2 regions of the Desulfuromonas sp. TF genome follow, and region 1 is predicted to be linked to the other one. Evidence: riboswitches for the same ligand, from Rfam matches in the RefSeq annotation. Region 1 holds a riboswitch; the other holds the start of a gene.

The links. Region 1 has a riboswitch for molybdenum cofactor ahead of DTF_RS0115165 (aldehyde ferredoxin oxidoreductase family protein). Riboswitches for the same ligand answer to the same signal wherever they lie in the genome.
Region 2: it holds a riboswitch for molybdenum cofactor, as region 1 does, so the genes downstream of both, DTF_RS0110630 (ABC transporter permease) here and DTF_RS0115165 (aldehyde ferredoxin oxidoreductase family protein) in region 1, are expected to answer to the same signal.

What each region holds. Positions count from the first base shown of each region.
Region 1 covers NZ_KI421422.1:37,744-44,875, reverse strand. Annotated here, with positions in the region: gene DTF_RS0115185 (FAD-dependent oxidoreductase) at 1-1,241, shown strand, start outside; gene DTF_RS0115180 (ferredoxin family protein) at 1,238-1,522, shown strand; gene DTF_RS0115175 (electron transfer flavoprotein subunit beta) at 1,693-2,589, shown strand; gene mftF (mycofactocin biosynthesis glycosyltransferase MftF) at 2,586-4,013, shown strand; molybdenum cofactor riboswitch at 4,287-4,404, shown strand; gene DTF_RS0115165 (aldehyde ferredoxin oxidoreductase family protein) at 4,424-6,160, shown strand; gene DTF_RS0115160 (hypothetical protein) at 6,272-6,499, shown strand; gene DTF_RS23830 (hypothetical protein) at 6,511-7,132, shown strand, end outside.
Region 2 covers NZ_KI421420.1:4,259-11,390, reverse strand. Annotated here, with positions in the region: gene DTF_RS0110655 (ATP-binding protein) at 1-946, opposite strand, end outside; gene DTF_RS0110650 (iron-containing alcohol dehydrogenase) at 1,039-2,187, opposite strand; gene DTF_RS0110645 (molybdopterin-binding protein) at 2,329-2,541, shown strand; gene glp (gephyrin-like molybdotransferase Glp) at 2,695-3,912, opposite strand; gene DTF_RS0110635 (energy-coupling factor ABC transporter ATP-binding protein) at 3,909-4,607, opposite strand; gene DTF_RS0110630 (ABC transporter permease) at 4,613-5,299, opposite strand; molybdenum cofactor riboswitch at 5,539-5,654, opposite strand; gene DTF_RS0110625 (iron-containing alcohol dehydrogenase) at 6,124-7,132, shown strand, end outside.

The DNA.
Region 1 (7,132 bases):
CCCTGACCATGGCAAGGGCCGGGCTCAAAGTCGCGCTGCTGGAGCGGGGCGATTTCCCCGGCGAAAAGAACATGTTCGGCGGGGTCCTGCACCGCCTGACGGCGCTGGAGGAGGCCTTTCCCGACTTCTGGAACCAGGCCCCCCTGGAGCGCCATATCGTCAAGAAATCCCTGACCTTCATGACCGGCGAGTCGAGCTTCAACGTCAATTTCGACACCGAAGCCTCGGATCGCCCCCCCTACAACGGCTACACCATCTACCGTCCCCGCTTCGACCGCTGGCTGGCGGAAGAGGCCGTGAAAGCCGGCGCGACCCTGCTGACCCGCTCCACCGTCGACGACGTGGTCATCGAAAAAGGGAAGGTGGTCGGGGTCACCATGCTGCGTGACGGCGCCGAGCTGAGAGCCCCGGTGGTGATCGCCGCCGACGGGGTCCTCTCCTTCACCGCCAAGAAGGCGGGCCTGCGCCGTCCCAAGTTCGATCCGTCCCATCAGGCGGTCGGGGTGAAGGCGATGGTCGACCTGCCCAAGGAGGTGATCGACGACCGCTTCGGACTGGTGCGCGACCAGGGGGCCTCCAACGAGATCGTGGGCTGCACGGAGGGGGTGCGCGGCGGCGGCTATCTGTACACCAACTACGACTCCCTGTCGATCGGCCTGGTGCTGCATCTGAGCAGCCTCAGCCAGAGCGGCAAGACCCCCTACGATCTCCTCAACGCATTCATGAAGCAGCCGCAGATGGCCAAGATGCTCCGGGGCGGCCGGCTGCTCGAATATTCGGCCCATCTGGTCCCCGAAGGAGGCTACGAGATGATGCCGGAAATCGTCGGCGACGGCATCCTGGTGGCCGGAGATGCCGCGGCCATGTGCATCGTCACCGGCCTGAACCTTGAGGGAATCAACCTGGCGACCCAGTCGGGGGTGCTGGCCGGCAAAGCCGCCGTCGAGGCGCACGCCAAAAAAGACTTCTCCAGGGCCGGGCTGGCCGTTTACCGGCGGATGCTCGAAGAGAGCTACGTTCTGAAGGACCTCAAGCTCTACCGCCGCACCCCCGGGATGCTGCACAACGACCGCATCTATTCCCAGTATCCAGAGATGGTCTGCGGCCTCATGGACGAGATTTACCGCATCGACGGCGCTCCCAAGGACACCATGACCAAGGTGCTGCTGCGGGCCGCCAGGGAAAAAGTCGGCCTGAAGAACCTGCTGGCCGATGTCTATTCCGGATGGAGAGCACTATGAACATCAATCCCGATGAAATTTTCGACACCACCAGCTTTAACGTCGACCGCGAACCGCACATCGTCCTCGACACCGAGATTTGCAAGAAGTGCGACCAGAGAGCCTGTGTCAACGCCTGTCCGGCGCGCTGTTACACCTGGTCGGAAGAGGACGGGAAGATGACCTTTGTCCATGACGGCTGTCTCGAATGCGGCACCTGCTACGTGGTCTGCGCCAGGGATGCCTTTACCCGCTGGCGCTACCCCCGGGGCGGATTCGGGGTCTCATACCGGATGACGTAGGAGGCTGATGAAAAACGCCCATCTGCGGCGTTTCCCTCATCCTTCGTCAACGACGTACCTTCCAGGTACGCCTTATTCCTCAGGATTTCAGGCGCCTTGCATCTGGACATTTTTGATCAGCCTGAAAAACCCGAGTTTTTACAAGTCCCGCAATCGAAAGAGGAATTTCCATGGCTGATAACACTCTCGATATTCTGGTTCTTCTGCGCGAAACCTGCGATCCCCGGCCGCCGGCGAGGCTGACGGCCGACGGGTACGGGATTCGCGACCGGGGGCTGCGGCGCCTCGCCAACCCGGCGGATCTCTGCGCCCTGGAGCAGGCCCTCGTCCTGGCCGAATCGGCCGGCGGAAGGGTGACGGCCGTTGCCGTCGGTCCCGAGAGGCTTGCCGACCATCTGCGTCTGGCACTCGCCATGGGCGCGGAACGCGCCGTGCGGGTGTGGAATCCCTCCTTCGAAGGAGGCGACGACGTTGCCACCGCGCGGGTGGTGCAGCGCATTATCCGGATTCTGCGCCCCGCTCTCATCTTTGCAGGAGAGGCTCTCCTCGATCGCGGCGACGATCCGGCGCCCGCGCTGGCGGCGGCCAATCTCGACCTTCCCTATGTCAAAGGGGCCGTCGCTCTGGAAAGGGAAGGGAACGAGGTGGAGGTCCTGCGCAAGAGCGATCGCGGCGCCCGGCAGCGGGTGCGGGCGGAGATGCCCTGCGCGGTTTTCTTCGAAAACGGGTGCTGCGATCCGCGTTATCCGGGACAGGACGCCCTGATGAGGTCGATCGGAGCATCGATTGAATCCTGGGGCATCGCCGAACTCGGTCTTTCACCACGGGAGCTGGGAGCCGCCGGGTCCGTTCTGGGGAAGGAAAAATGCCTCTTCCCCCGGCCCAATCCCCGGCGGGTGGTCACCCCCGATGCCGAACTGCCCGCCTTCGAGCGGATCCTGGCCCTTCTCTCCGGAGGCATCAAGCCAAGGGAAGGCAAGGTCCATTCGGTATCCGCCGAGAAGGCGGCCGATAAGCTGCTCGACATCTTCAAGGCCGAAGGGCTGATCGGCGGGAGCGGCGGATGATTTACCGGATCAGGGAAGGCGTCAGCATCAGGGAAAATGAGCAGGGCGGGTTCCTGCTGAGCTCCAGGCCGCTGCGCACGGTACGGTTGAACCCGTCGCTGCTGGCCCTGGTACGGCGCATGGCGTCGGAAGGGGCTTCCCCCGCCTCGGAAGCCGAAGCGAAGGCTCTCGAAGCCTTGGCCAAAAAAGGGTTCGTCGAAAAGGACCTGCCTGCCGAAAGAGAGGCGGCAACCTACCCTTCGGTGAGCGTCGTCATCCCGGTGAAGGACCGCGCCGGGGAATTGAGGAATTGCCTGCAGTCCCTGGTCCGGTTGAAGTATCCGGAGGACAGGCTCGAGGTCATCGTCGTCGACGACGGCAGCAGCGACGGGACTCCGGGCGTGGCCCGGGAGTTCGGCGCCCTCCTGGTCACCTCGGGGGGAGTGGGAAGGGGGCCTGCGGCGGCGCGCAACACCGGCGCAGGATTTGCCTCCGGGGAAATCCTGGCCTTTATCGATTCCGACTGCACGGCCTCACCCGAGTGGCTGACAGAGCTGATCGGCGCCTTCGAGGACGAGCAGGTCAGCGCCGTGGGCGGCTGGGTGGACGGTCTGCACAGCGCCTCTCCTCTCGACCGCTACGAGGCGGTCATGTCGAGCCTGAACCTCGGCGGCAGGGAGCGCTCAGGCGATGCCGGGGAGGATACCTTTTATCTGCCGAGCTGCAACCTGCTGGTGCGGCGCAGTGCCTTTGCCTCCCTCGGCGGCTTCCGGCAGGAACTCAGGGTCGGGGAGGACGTCGACCTGACCTGGCGGATGCGCGATGCCGGAGGCCGGATCGTCTATCTTCCGCGGGGGCGGGTCTGGCATGAGCACCGCAGCCGGCTGAAGGCTTTCATGAAGCGGCGCTTCGAGTACGGGACTTCGGAAGGGATGCTGCAGAATCTGCACCCGCTTCGCCAGAAGAAGATGGTCTTTCCTCCCGTTCTCGCCCTCATCGTGGGTCTGCTGGCATCGGGTATCGTACTGTTGAACGGCCTTCCCCTCGCCGCGGCCGTGGCCCTGCTGCTGAGCGATGCGGCCCTGGCGCATCGACGGATCGCCCGCCAGGGCATCCCCCTGTCCTATGGGGAGGTTCTTCTGGCCAGGGGCCGGGCGGCGGCGAGCCTGGCCTATTACGCGGGATATCATCTCCTGCGATATTACCTGCTCCCTCTTTCGCTTATGATTGCCCTGTTCCCCTCCCTGGGGATTCCGGCGGCGGCTGTCTTCCTCTGGGTCGGCGGCGTCGACTACCACGTGCGCAGGCCCAAGCTCCTGGTTCCCTTCTTCTTTTTCTACTATCTTCTGGAGCAACTGGCCTACGGCGGCGGGGTACTCTGGGGCTGCATCCGACAAGGAAGCTTCGCCAGCTACCGCATGCGCATCTCTCCGGCCGTTGTCTGATGGATAGGGAAAAAATCACCACAGGGGTAAATATCCCCACCCTGCCGAATGACGGGAGCTCCCCTTTTCGCGGGAAGTGTTTCGAAATTCCCCATCGATATAAGTGAACAGTGTTTGTGATTAACCTGTTGAATCTTTGATATACTGATGCAACACCCTGATAGTGCGAGATATAAATTTGTAAACCGATGTTCTGTTATGTGGCATCCACATTGCATCAAAAAAGCTCATCCGGTTGCACTACTGTACGGCCGCTTCGACCGGTGCCTGAACGATATTCGTTATCTCCGAGCCTGGTTGCCTAAAGGTGAATTCCCAAGGCGAAAGGCCTAAGGGTAGGGCCGGAAACGGCTTTGCCTCCCTGGTGGAAAGGAGAAGTCGTAAACAGTGGCAAGAAAGGAAATTTGGAAATGGACAAGATAGTCAGAATCGACATGGGGGCCAAGGGCGGTCCGAAGATTACCACGGAGCCGGTCGGCGAATATGCCGGTCTGGGCGGCCGTGCCACGACCTCATTGATCATCAACAAGGAAGTCCATCCCCTGTGCCATCCCCTCGGCGCCGAAAATAAGCTGGTGATCGCTCCCGGGATGCTCAGCGGCAGCACCGGAGCCATGACGGGCCGCCTTTCGGTCGGCTGCAAGAGCCCGCTGACCGGCACCATCAAGGAATCCAATGCCGGAGGCCAGGCTGCCCAGGTGCTGGCCCGGATCGGCTATGCCGCCATCATTCTGGAAGGCAAGCCGGAAGGGGACGACCTCTACAAGATCATCGTCAACAAGGACGGGGTGAAGGTCGAAGTCGACAACAGCCTGAAGCTGCTCGACAACTACCCGACGGTTGCCAAACTGCGCGAGCAGTACGGCGACAAAGTCGCCTACATGTCCATCGGCTCGGCCGGCGAGCGGCTGCTGTTGGGCTCTTCCATCGCCTGCACCGACCCGGAACTGCGTCCCACCCGGCACTGCGGCCGCGGCGGCGTCGGCGCGGTCATGGGCTCGAAAAAGGTCAAGGCGATCATCCTCGACGATGCCGGCATGAAGCATCGCGCCCCGAAGGACCCTGAGAAGTACCGAGACGCCAACCGCAAGTTCGTCGAGGGTCTGCGCAAGCATCCGGTCACCGGCGAGGGGCTGCCCGCGTACGGCACCAACGTGCTGACCAACGTCCTTAACGAGGCCGGCGGCTATCCGACTTACAACTTCAAAACCGGGGTCTTCCCCACCGGTGCCAAGCTCAGCGGCGAAGCCCTGGCCGAGCTGGAGATCAAGCGCGGCGGGACCGCCACCCACGGCTGCCACCGCGGCTGCGTCATCCAGTGTTCGGGTATCTACAACGACAAGGACGGCCATTACCTCACCAAGCAGCCGGAATACGAGACGGTCTGGGCCCACGGCGGCAACTGCGGCATCGACGACCTCGACACCGTCGCCAAGCTCGACTTCATGGACGACAACATCGGTCTCGACACCATCGAAATGGGCGCCACCATCGGCGTCGCCATGGATGCCGGGCTGATCGAGTTCGGCGACAAGGAAGGCGCCATCCGGCTGATGGAAGAGGTCGGCAAGGGGACGCCTCTGGGACGCATCCTTGGCTGCGGCGCGGGGATCACCGGCAAGGTGTTCGGCGTCGAGAAGGTGCCGGTGGTCAAGAACCAGGCCATTCCGGCCTACGATCCGCGTCCCATCCAGGGGATCGGCGTGACCTACGCCACCACCACCATGGGCGCCGACCACACGGCCGGCTACGCCATCGCCACCAACATCCTCAAGGTCGGCGGCGACGTCGATCCGCTGAAGACCGAGGGGCAGGTGGAGCTTTCCCGCAACCTGCAGATCGCCACGGCGGCCATCGACTCCACCGGCATGTGCCTGTTCATCGCCTTCGCGATCATGGACCAGCCCGAGACCTTCCAGGCGCTGCTCGACATGCTCAACGCCTTCTACGGCACCGAGCTTACGGCCGACGGCGTGGTGGATCTCGGCAAGAAGGTCCTCTCCGCCGAACGCGACTTCAACAAGCGCGCCGGTTTTTCCAAGGAGGACGACCGGCTGCCGCGCTTCTTCTATACCGACCCGATCGCGCCCCACAACCAGGTATTCTCCATGAAGGACGAGGAGCTGGACGAAGTGTTCAACTGGTAAAGCAGACCCGCGCGGGGGCGGGTTTGAATCCGCCCCCGCGATCTTCCATTGGAATCATGAGAATGTTATAGTTGTCGAACACATGTTATCGTTCCCCCTCCAGGAGGACTCTTGCTGCTGGAACAGCTGGTGGAAAAAGCCGGACAGACTCCGGAATATGACTGGAAAGCCTATTATCGATGGCTGTTCGGCGAGCTCGCCGGACGGGAGGTTGACGGGTATGCCTCCTGGCTCTGCCCCCAATGCTGCACCGTCAATATCGTCCAACTGCCGGCGCGCTACGGAACCTGCCGCGGGTGCAACCTGAGCCACCTGGCCGGTGATCCCATCGAAGGATAATTCCTGAGCTCATGGTTAAAGAGAACCGCAGCACAAGTATCAACCTCGTATTCGCGCCCCGGCGTCCGGGAGATCCGGATCCAATTCGGTGGTTTTTCCCTCTGTTGCAGCAGGGATTCACCATCCGGGCGCGGGTCGGGTTCAGCATCCGGGAACTCCTCTGCGAACAGTTCGGAATCCGGCCCGACTACCTGAGCGGCCGGATCACCACCATATTTCTCAATTCCAGGGCCATCGACGATCCCGCATCGAGCCGGATCGCCGCCGGGGCCACCCTGGCGCTTTCGGCCGCCATGCCCGGACTGGTCGGGGCGACCATGCGGTGCGGCGGCTACTACTCCGCCATGCGCAGCGACATCACCCACCATGACTTCGCCGGTGACGGCGCGCAGGGAAACGGCGAGATCAGAGTCAAGCTGTTCAACCTGCTGATGGCCGAACTCGGACCCGGTTTCCTGGCCAGGGGGATACGGCTTCCCGCCCCGGATCTCGCGGAGTTCCTGGCCGCCCAGCCGCAGGGGTTCTGGGAAGGGTGCCGTTCAATCCTGCTGGAGGGGCGCACCGCCGACCCGGGGCTTCTCGAGGAATCACTCCGGAGCGCCCCGGCCGATGAATCCGTCGCTCTGCGCGTCC
Region 2 (7,132 bases), on a different contig from region 1:
GTGCCTCCATCTTGGTCTTGCGGGTGACATCCTTGAGGATGATGGTCACCGCCGCCAGCTGCTTCTCCTCGTTGAGGACCGGATAATAGGAGAGATCGAGGAGCAGTCCGGACTCGGTCTGCCAGCGCTGGAAAACCGGCTTGCCGGTCCGCTGGACCTCCTTGATAGGGCATTCGGGGCAGGGATCGGTGCGGCCGTGGAGCCTGGCAAAGCACTTGTTGCCGAGCGCGCGGTTCCAGGAATCGCTCATCTCAGGCGGCAGTCGGCCGTTGTGGAGCAGGACGTTGTAGTCTGTGTCGACCAGAAAGATCGGATCGGTCACCGCCTTGAAGGTTTCCTCCCACTCCTTCTTCGCCCGCGAGACCTGCTTGTAGAGACGGGCGTTCTGAATGCTGATCGACAGTTGGTCGGCCAGATGCTGAATGAAGCTGAGATCCGTCTCGCTGTAGGCTGACTCGACGGCGCTGGCGACGATGAGGGCGCCGATCACCTCTTCCCGCTTGAACATCGGCGCCACCGCCAACGTCCGCAAAGGGTCGGGGTACCGAGGATCGATCCGGACATGACCGAGTTCCTCCGGCGTCAACCGGAAGATCTCCGCTTTTTTACTGCGGATGACGTTCAGCGAAGGAGATTGGGCCGGGAAGTCGTCAATCCGGCAGAAATCCTCCGGCATCATCGCCTTGAGCGTCAGATTTCCCTCCTTCACCGTGACCAGACCGAGAAAGTCGCAGGGGAGGGTCTGAGGCAGCTTGACGAAAGCCCGCCCGATGATGTCGGAGAACGACATGTCGATATTGATGTCCCGGGCCAGCTGATGGAGGATCTCCAGGCGTTTGTTCTGTGTGAGAACCTCCTGGTTGCGCTTTTTCAGCTCGACATAGTAGTTGAGCTTGGAGGAGTCGACACCGGTCAGCTGTTCGAGCAGTTTTTCCCTGTTTTTCATAAATCCAAGCTGTAAGCTGGAAGCTGTAAGCTGTAAGCCAGAAGCTTTTAATCTTAAAGCTTGCAGCTTACAGCTTATAGCTTGCGTTTGTTTTACATCGCTTTGCGGAAAATGGCTTCGATGTCCTCCAGCGTCGCGTTGCGCGGATTGGTCACCAGGCAGGCGTCCTTCATGGCGTTGCGGCTCAGCAGGGGGATGAATTTCTCTTCCAGTCCGATATCCCCCAGTCCCTTGGCGAGACCGATGTCGGCGATGAGCCGGCGGATCGCCTCGATGGAGCGTCCGGCGGCGTCGGCAAGATCCAGCCCGCGCACATCCTCTCCCAGGGCGACGGCGATCTCCCTGAACCGCTCGGGGCAGGCGGGCAGGTTGAACTCCATGACGTGGGGGAGAATAGAGGCGTTGGTCTCGCCGTGATGCCGGTCGATGAGCCCGTCGACCTGGTGGGTCATGGCGTGGGTGGCGCCGAGAATAGCATTGGAAAAAGCGATCCCGGCGGTCAGGCTGGCCATGGCCATGTTGGTGTTGGCCTCCATGTCCCCTCGGTCCGCCACCGCCTGGCGCAAATTCCGGGAAATGAGTTCGATCGCCTTCAGGGCATGGATGTCGGTCAGGGGGGTGGATGCCAGAGAGACGTAGGACTCAATGCCGTGGGTCAGGGCGTCCAGTCCCGTGGCCGCCGCCAGCACGGCGTCCTTGGTCTTGAGCAGCTCCGGGTCGACGATGGCGATGTCGGGCACCAGCGACTTGGAGATGATGGACATCTTCAGCTTGCGGGCGGTATCGACGATGATGGCGAATTGGCTCACCTCCGAGCCGGCCCCGGCGGTGCTGGGGGCGATCAGCATCGGCGGCAGCGGCCGTATGATCCGGTTGATCCCCTCGTAGTCCTGAAGAGTGCCGCCGTTGCTGGCCAGGATGGCGACCGCCTTGGCCACGTCCGTGGGGCTGCCGCCGCCCACGGCGACGATGGCGTCGCAGCCGGAAGCCGTATACCTCAAGGCCCCCTCGGTAACCTCGCAGTCCTTTGGATTCGTCGTGAGGGAGGAGAAGATTTCGGTTTCCAGGCCGGAGGCATGCAGGTAGTGCAGAGCCTGATCGACCCAGCCGGCATGGATCACATCCTCATCGCTGACCAAAAAGACCTTCGATGCACCTATGCGCGCTGCGCTTTCGCCGATCTGACTCAGGGAGCCCCGGCCGAAGATGATCTCGGGTGTGACGAATTTACTGATGTTCACGGCATCTCCTGTTGATCAAGATATCATACCTGCCGGTTGGGAGTCATTTCCGGCGCGTTCGAGAGCGCCCTCGTTGTAAAGTGCTTTCCCCTTGATATGGTTTGAGCAAGAGGGAAACACTTTTCGGAACGGAGGAGCGAAATGAAACTGAGCGCACGCAATTGCCTCAAGGGGACGATAAAGAAAATCGTGGCCGGCGCGGTCAACTCGGAGATATTCCTCGAATTGCCCGGAGGCGTCACCATCACCTCCATCGTCACCAAGGATGCGGTGGAGGCCCTGAATCTTAAGGAAGGTAAGGAAGCTTACGCCGTGATCAAGGCTTCCAACGTCATGCTGGCGGTCGATCACTAAAGGAGCTGATGAAAAACGCCCATCTGCTGCGTTGTCCTCATCATTCGTCAACGACGTACCTTGCAGGTACGCCTTATTCCGAAGGATTTCGTCCGCCTTGCACCTGGGCATTTTTGATCAGCCCTGAAACATGGGTGCACAGCCACTATTCGCCTATTTCTCCAGCATCGCCACTTCTTCGCGCAGGATCTGTAAATCCACTTCGGTGCCGGCAGGCAAAAAGGAGGCCTCCTGCGGCAGGACGGCCAGTCCGTTGGCATTGACCATCGTCCGCAGGATGCCGGTGTGCTGGTCGCCGGCCGTGGAGGCGATGTAGCGCCCTTCCTTTATCTCCACCCTCACCCGTATGAAATTGACCTTGCCGGGCTTCTTCCTGGCGTCCTCTTTCAGGGTCGCCTTCACGAAGGGGCGCACCACCCGGCGATGCCCCATCATTCTCAGCAGGGCCGGCCTGACGAACTCCTCGAAGGTGATCATGGTGGAGACCGGGTTGCCGGGGAGGGAGAAGACGGGGGTGCGGTCCTTGAGGGCGAAGGCGGTCGGCCCTCCCGGCTTGATGGCGACCTTCCAGAAGAGCTGCTTCACCCCAAGATCGGCCAGCACGTCGCGGACGAAGTCGCGGTCTCCGGCGGACACCCCGGCCGAGGTGATCAGGGCGTCGCAGGAGAGCCCCTCGGCCAGTTTCTTCCGGTGATCTTCGGGAGTGTCGAGGGCGATGCCGAGCATCACCGGCTCGCCCCCGCACTCCCGCACCGCGGCAGCAAGGGAGAAGGAATTCGAGTTGATGATCTTACCCTCCGCCGGCGCCTGCCCAAGCTCGATGAGCTCGTCCCCCGTGGAAAGAATGGCGACGCGCGCCCGGCGATGAACGGGGACCATCACCATTCCCATGGACGCGAGCATGCTGACCTCGGGGGGGCGAATCACGGTGGCGGCCGGGATGATCACGTCTCCCGGGGAGACGTCCTCGCCGCGGAAGCGGATATGCTGCCGGAGGGTCACGGGCGCCAGAATTCGCACCGTCTCCCCCGACTCCTCCGCCTCTTCGAAAGGAACCACGGCATCGCACTGCGGTGGAATGGGCGCCCCGGTCATGATCTTGACCGCACCGCCGGAGACCACGGCCGGCTCGGGACGGCCTCCGGCTGGGATGTAGCCGGTGATCACGAGGGGTTCTCCGCTTTCGCAGTCGGCGGCACGTACGGCGAACCCGTCCATGGCCGAGTTGTCGCTGAGGGGCATGTGCCAGGGGGCGATGACATCTTCGGCCAGGACCCGCCCGGAGGCATCGAGAAGCGGCACCCGTTCAACTCCGAGGGTAGGGACGTTTTCCAGGATCAGGGAACGGGCATCTTCGAAACGGATGGTCATGAGGAACTCTCCATTGTGCGGAACTTGGAAGGCGGAACGGCTGCCGCTACCAGGCGGCCCGCTTCGAGGTGGAGGACCTGTCCCTGTAGTCGGCGGGACTGGTCGATGTCATGGGTCGAGATGATGATGGAGACCCCGGTGCCGGGGAGGGCGGCCAGGCAGCTCTCGAAGAGGGGCAGAGATTCGCGGTCGAGACCGGCCGTCGGCTCGTCGAGGAGGAGGACCTTGGGTTTCAGGACCAGGGCGCGGGCCAGGGCCACCCGCCGCGTCTCTCCGCCTGAGAGGGTGTTTGCGCGGCGGGATTCGAAACCCTCCAGCCCGACTGCCTGCAGAGCCCTGGCGATGCGGTGACGCTGCATATCGCCGCGGATTTCCCGCAGCCGCAGGCCAAAGGCGAGGTTTTCATTGACGGTGGTGTCGAACAGGAAAGGGGACTGTTCGACCAGGGTGATCTGCTGTCTCAGCTTATGTCGCTGCACCGCTCCCTTTACGGCGGCGCCTGCGAACAGGATCTCTCCCCGATCGGGCGGCAGCAGCAGGGCAAGGAGCTGAAGCAAGGTGCTTTTGCCGGCCCCATTGGGACCTGCAAGGAGATGAACCCTTCCGGAGAACAGTTCAAGCCGCTCGATGGTCAGGGCGAAATCCCCGTCCCCGCGGCGATACTCCAGATTGTGTACGGCAAGAATCGATTCCATAGGAGCTATCGCTGCTGCAGCAGGTTCAGAAAAAGATTCACGACAAGCGCCACCGCCATAAGGACGATTCCCAGGGCCAGGCCGAAGGCGAATTCCCCTTTGCTCGTCTCCAGGGCGATGGCGGTGGTCATGGTCCGCGTGTAGCCGCGGATGTTCCCGCCGAGCATCATGGCCACCCCCACCTCGGCGATGACCCGTCCGAAACCGGCGACCACGGCGGCGATGATGCCGAAGCGGATCTCCAGCAGCAACTGCCAGACGGCACGGAAGCGACCCGCCCCGAGGGTCAGGGCCGTCGTCATGATGCGGGGGTCGGCGCCGGCGACCGCCGCCAGGGTGTAGTTGGCGACGATCGGAGCCGCCAGCACCGTCTGGCCGACGATCATCGCCGCCGGGGTGAAGAGCAGGCCCCACGCTCCCAGCGGCCCCTGGCGACTGAGAAGGCCATAGAGGACCAGCCCGATCACCACCGTCGGCAGCGCCATCAGGGTGTTGAGCCCCGTCACCGCCGCCCGTCGCCCGGCGAAGCGGCCGAGGCCGAGGCCGGTGCCGGCGGGAATCCCGATCAGCGCCGCCAGGACGATGGCGCAACCCGAGGTATACACGGAGGTCCAGACAGCATGCACCACCTCCCGGTCGGCGGCTAGGACCATCGCCAGGGCGGCGCGCAGCGATTCGCTCAGGAACTCCATTCAAGACAATCCATCTTGAAAAACAAAGAATAAAAAAGGATGCACTCGCAAAAACTCAGAAGATGGCTAAGCAAAAATTTCGTCCTACAAGGCTTGGTGGTTTTTCAGGGGCGAAGGCATACATCAGGTATGTCGAGGTCCTGAAAAAACGCCGTAACGCCGTAGGGCGAACTTTTTGCGACGCCATCAAAAAGGGCTCTCCCTGGTGGAAGAGCCCTGCCGATTTCGCCTGTACGCACATGCGAAGCCAGAGGTCTCCTTTCCACAATGGGAGGCCGTGCCGTTTCCAGCAGGGCCCGGACCGTCCGCCGTAGGTCTGACCCTTAGGCGGTACGGTTCGGAGTTTTATGTTTTCGCATCAATCAGTTTTGCAATTCTCATGCACAAACCATACGCCATTCTAAAAAATTGTTCTTCTTTTTACCACAAATAAATTCCGATCGAATCACGAAGTCTGTCCGGCAGGGTGTTCCCGTCTGCGGGAGAAAGTCCAGTGGGAAATGGAAATCCGCGGCGCAAACTCGTTTTTTTAGAGTATATGTCGGGTTCCTCACCAAAACCCGATCGGCACAACCAGCTCAAGGGGAACAATAAAGGACGTTTCGTTCCAAAATGGAACCATGAGATCCATGATTGAACAACTAGACATTCTCAGCCATCCCTTCGTTACCGGGTGAGATTTGTTATATATTCAACAGCTTATAGCTGGTTGAGAAAATGGCATTCTTGTTGCTGTATACCCAACCATCGTTTTATTTAATCTGCTTGCGGCGCAGGTCCGGGCAGAACAATGAATTCCCCAACAAAAAAAGGAGAACAGGACAATGGCATTAGCAGACCAGACTTTCGGATTTTTCATCCCTACCGTTTCGCTCATGGGTGTCGGCTCCTCCAAGGAGACCGGCGCGCAGGTGAAGGCACTCGGCGCCAAGAAGGCGCTGCTGGTTACCGACAAGGGAATCTCGGGAATCGGCATGGCCGACCAGATCAAGAAGCAGGTGGAGGAAGCCGGCGTTTCCGTCGTCATATTCGACGGCGCTGAGCCTAATCCCACCGACAAGAACGTGCATGACGGCCTGAAGGTCTATCAGGACGAGAAGTGCGACTCGATCATCTCCCTCGGCGGCGGCAGCTCTCACGACTGCGCCAAAGGGATCGGCATGGTCGCCACCAACGGCGGACACATCCGCGACTGCGAAGGGGTCAACAAAACCATCAAGCCGATGCCCCCCTTCGTCGCCATCAACACCACCGCCGGCACCGCCAGCGAGATGACCCGTTTCTGCATCATCACCAACACCGACACCAAGGTGAAGATGGCCATTGTCGACTGGCGCTGCACCCCCAACATCGCCATCAACGACCCGGTTCTCATGGTCGGCAAACCCGCCGCCCTGACCGCCGCCACCGGCATGGACGCCCTGACCCACGCCGTCGAGGCCTACGTCTCCACCATCGCCACCCCGATCACCGACGCCTGCGCCATCAAGGCTATCGAGCTGATCGCCGAGTGGCTGCGTCCGGTCGTGGCCAACGGCAAGAACCTCGAGGCCCGCGACAAGATGGCTTACGCCGAGTACCTCGCCGGAATGGCCTTCAACAACGCCAGCCTCGGCTACGTTCACGCCATGGCTCACCAGCTCGGCGGCTTCTACAACCTCCCCCACGGCGTCTGCAACGCCATCCTGCTTCCTTCGGTCTGCGAGTTCAACATGATCTCCAATCCCAAGCGCTTCGCCGACATCGCCGTGGCCATGGGCGAAAACATCGACGGACTCTCGGATGTTGATGCTGCCGCCAAAGGGATCGCCGCCATCCGCCAGCTCTCCTCCG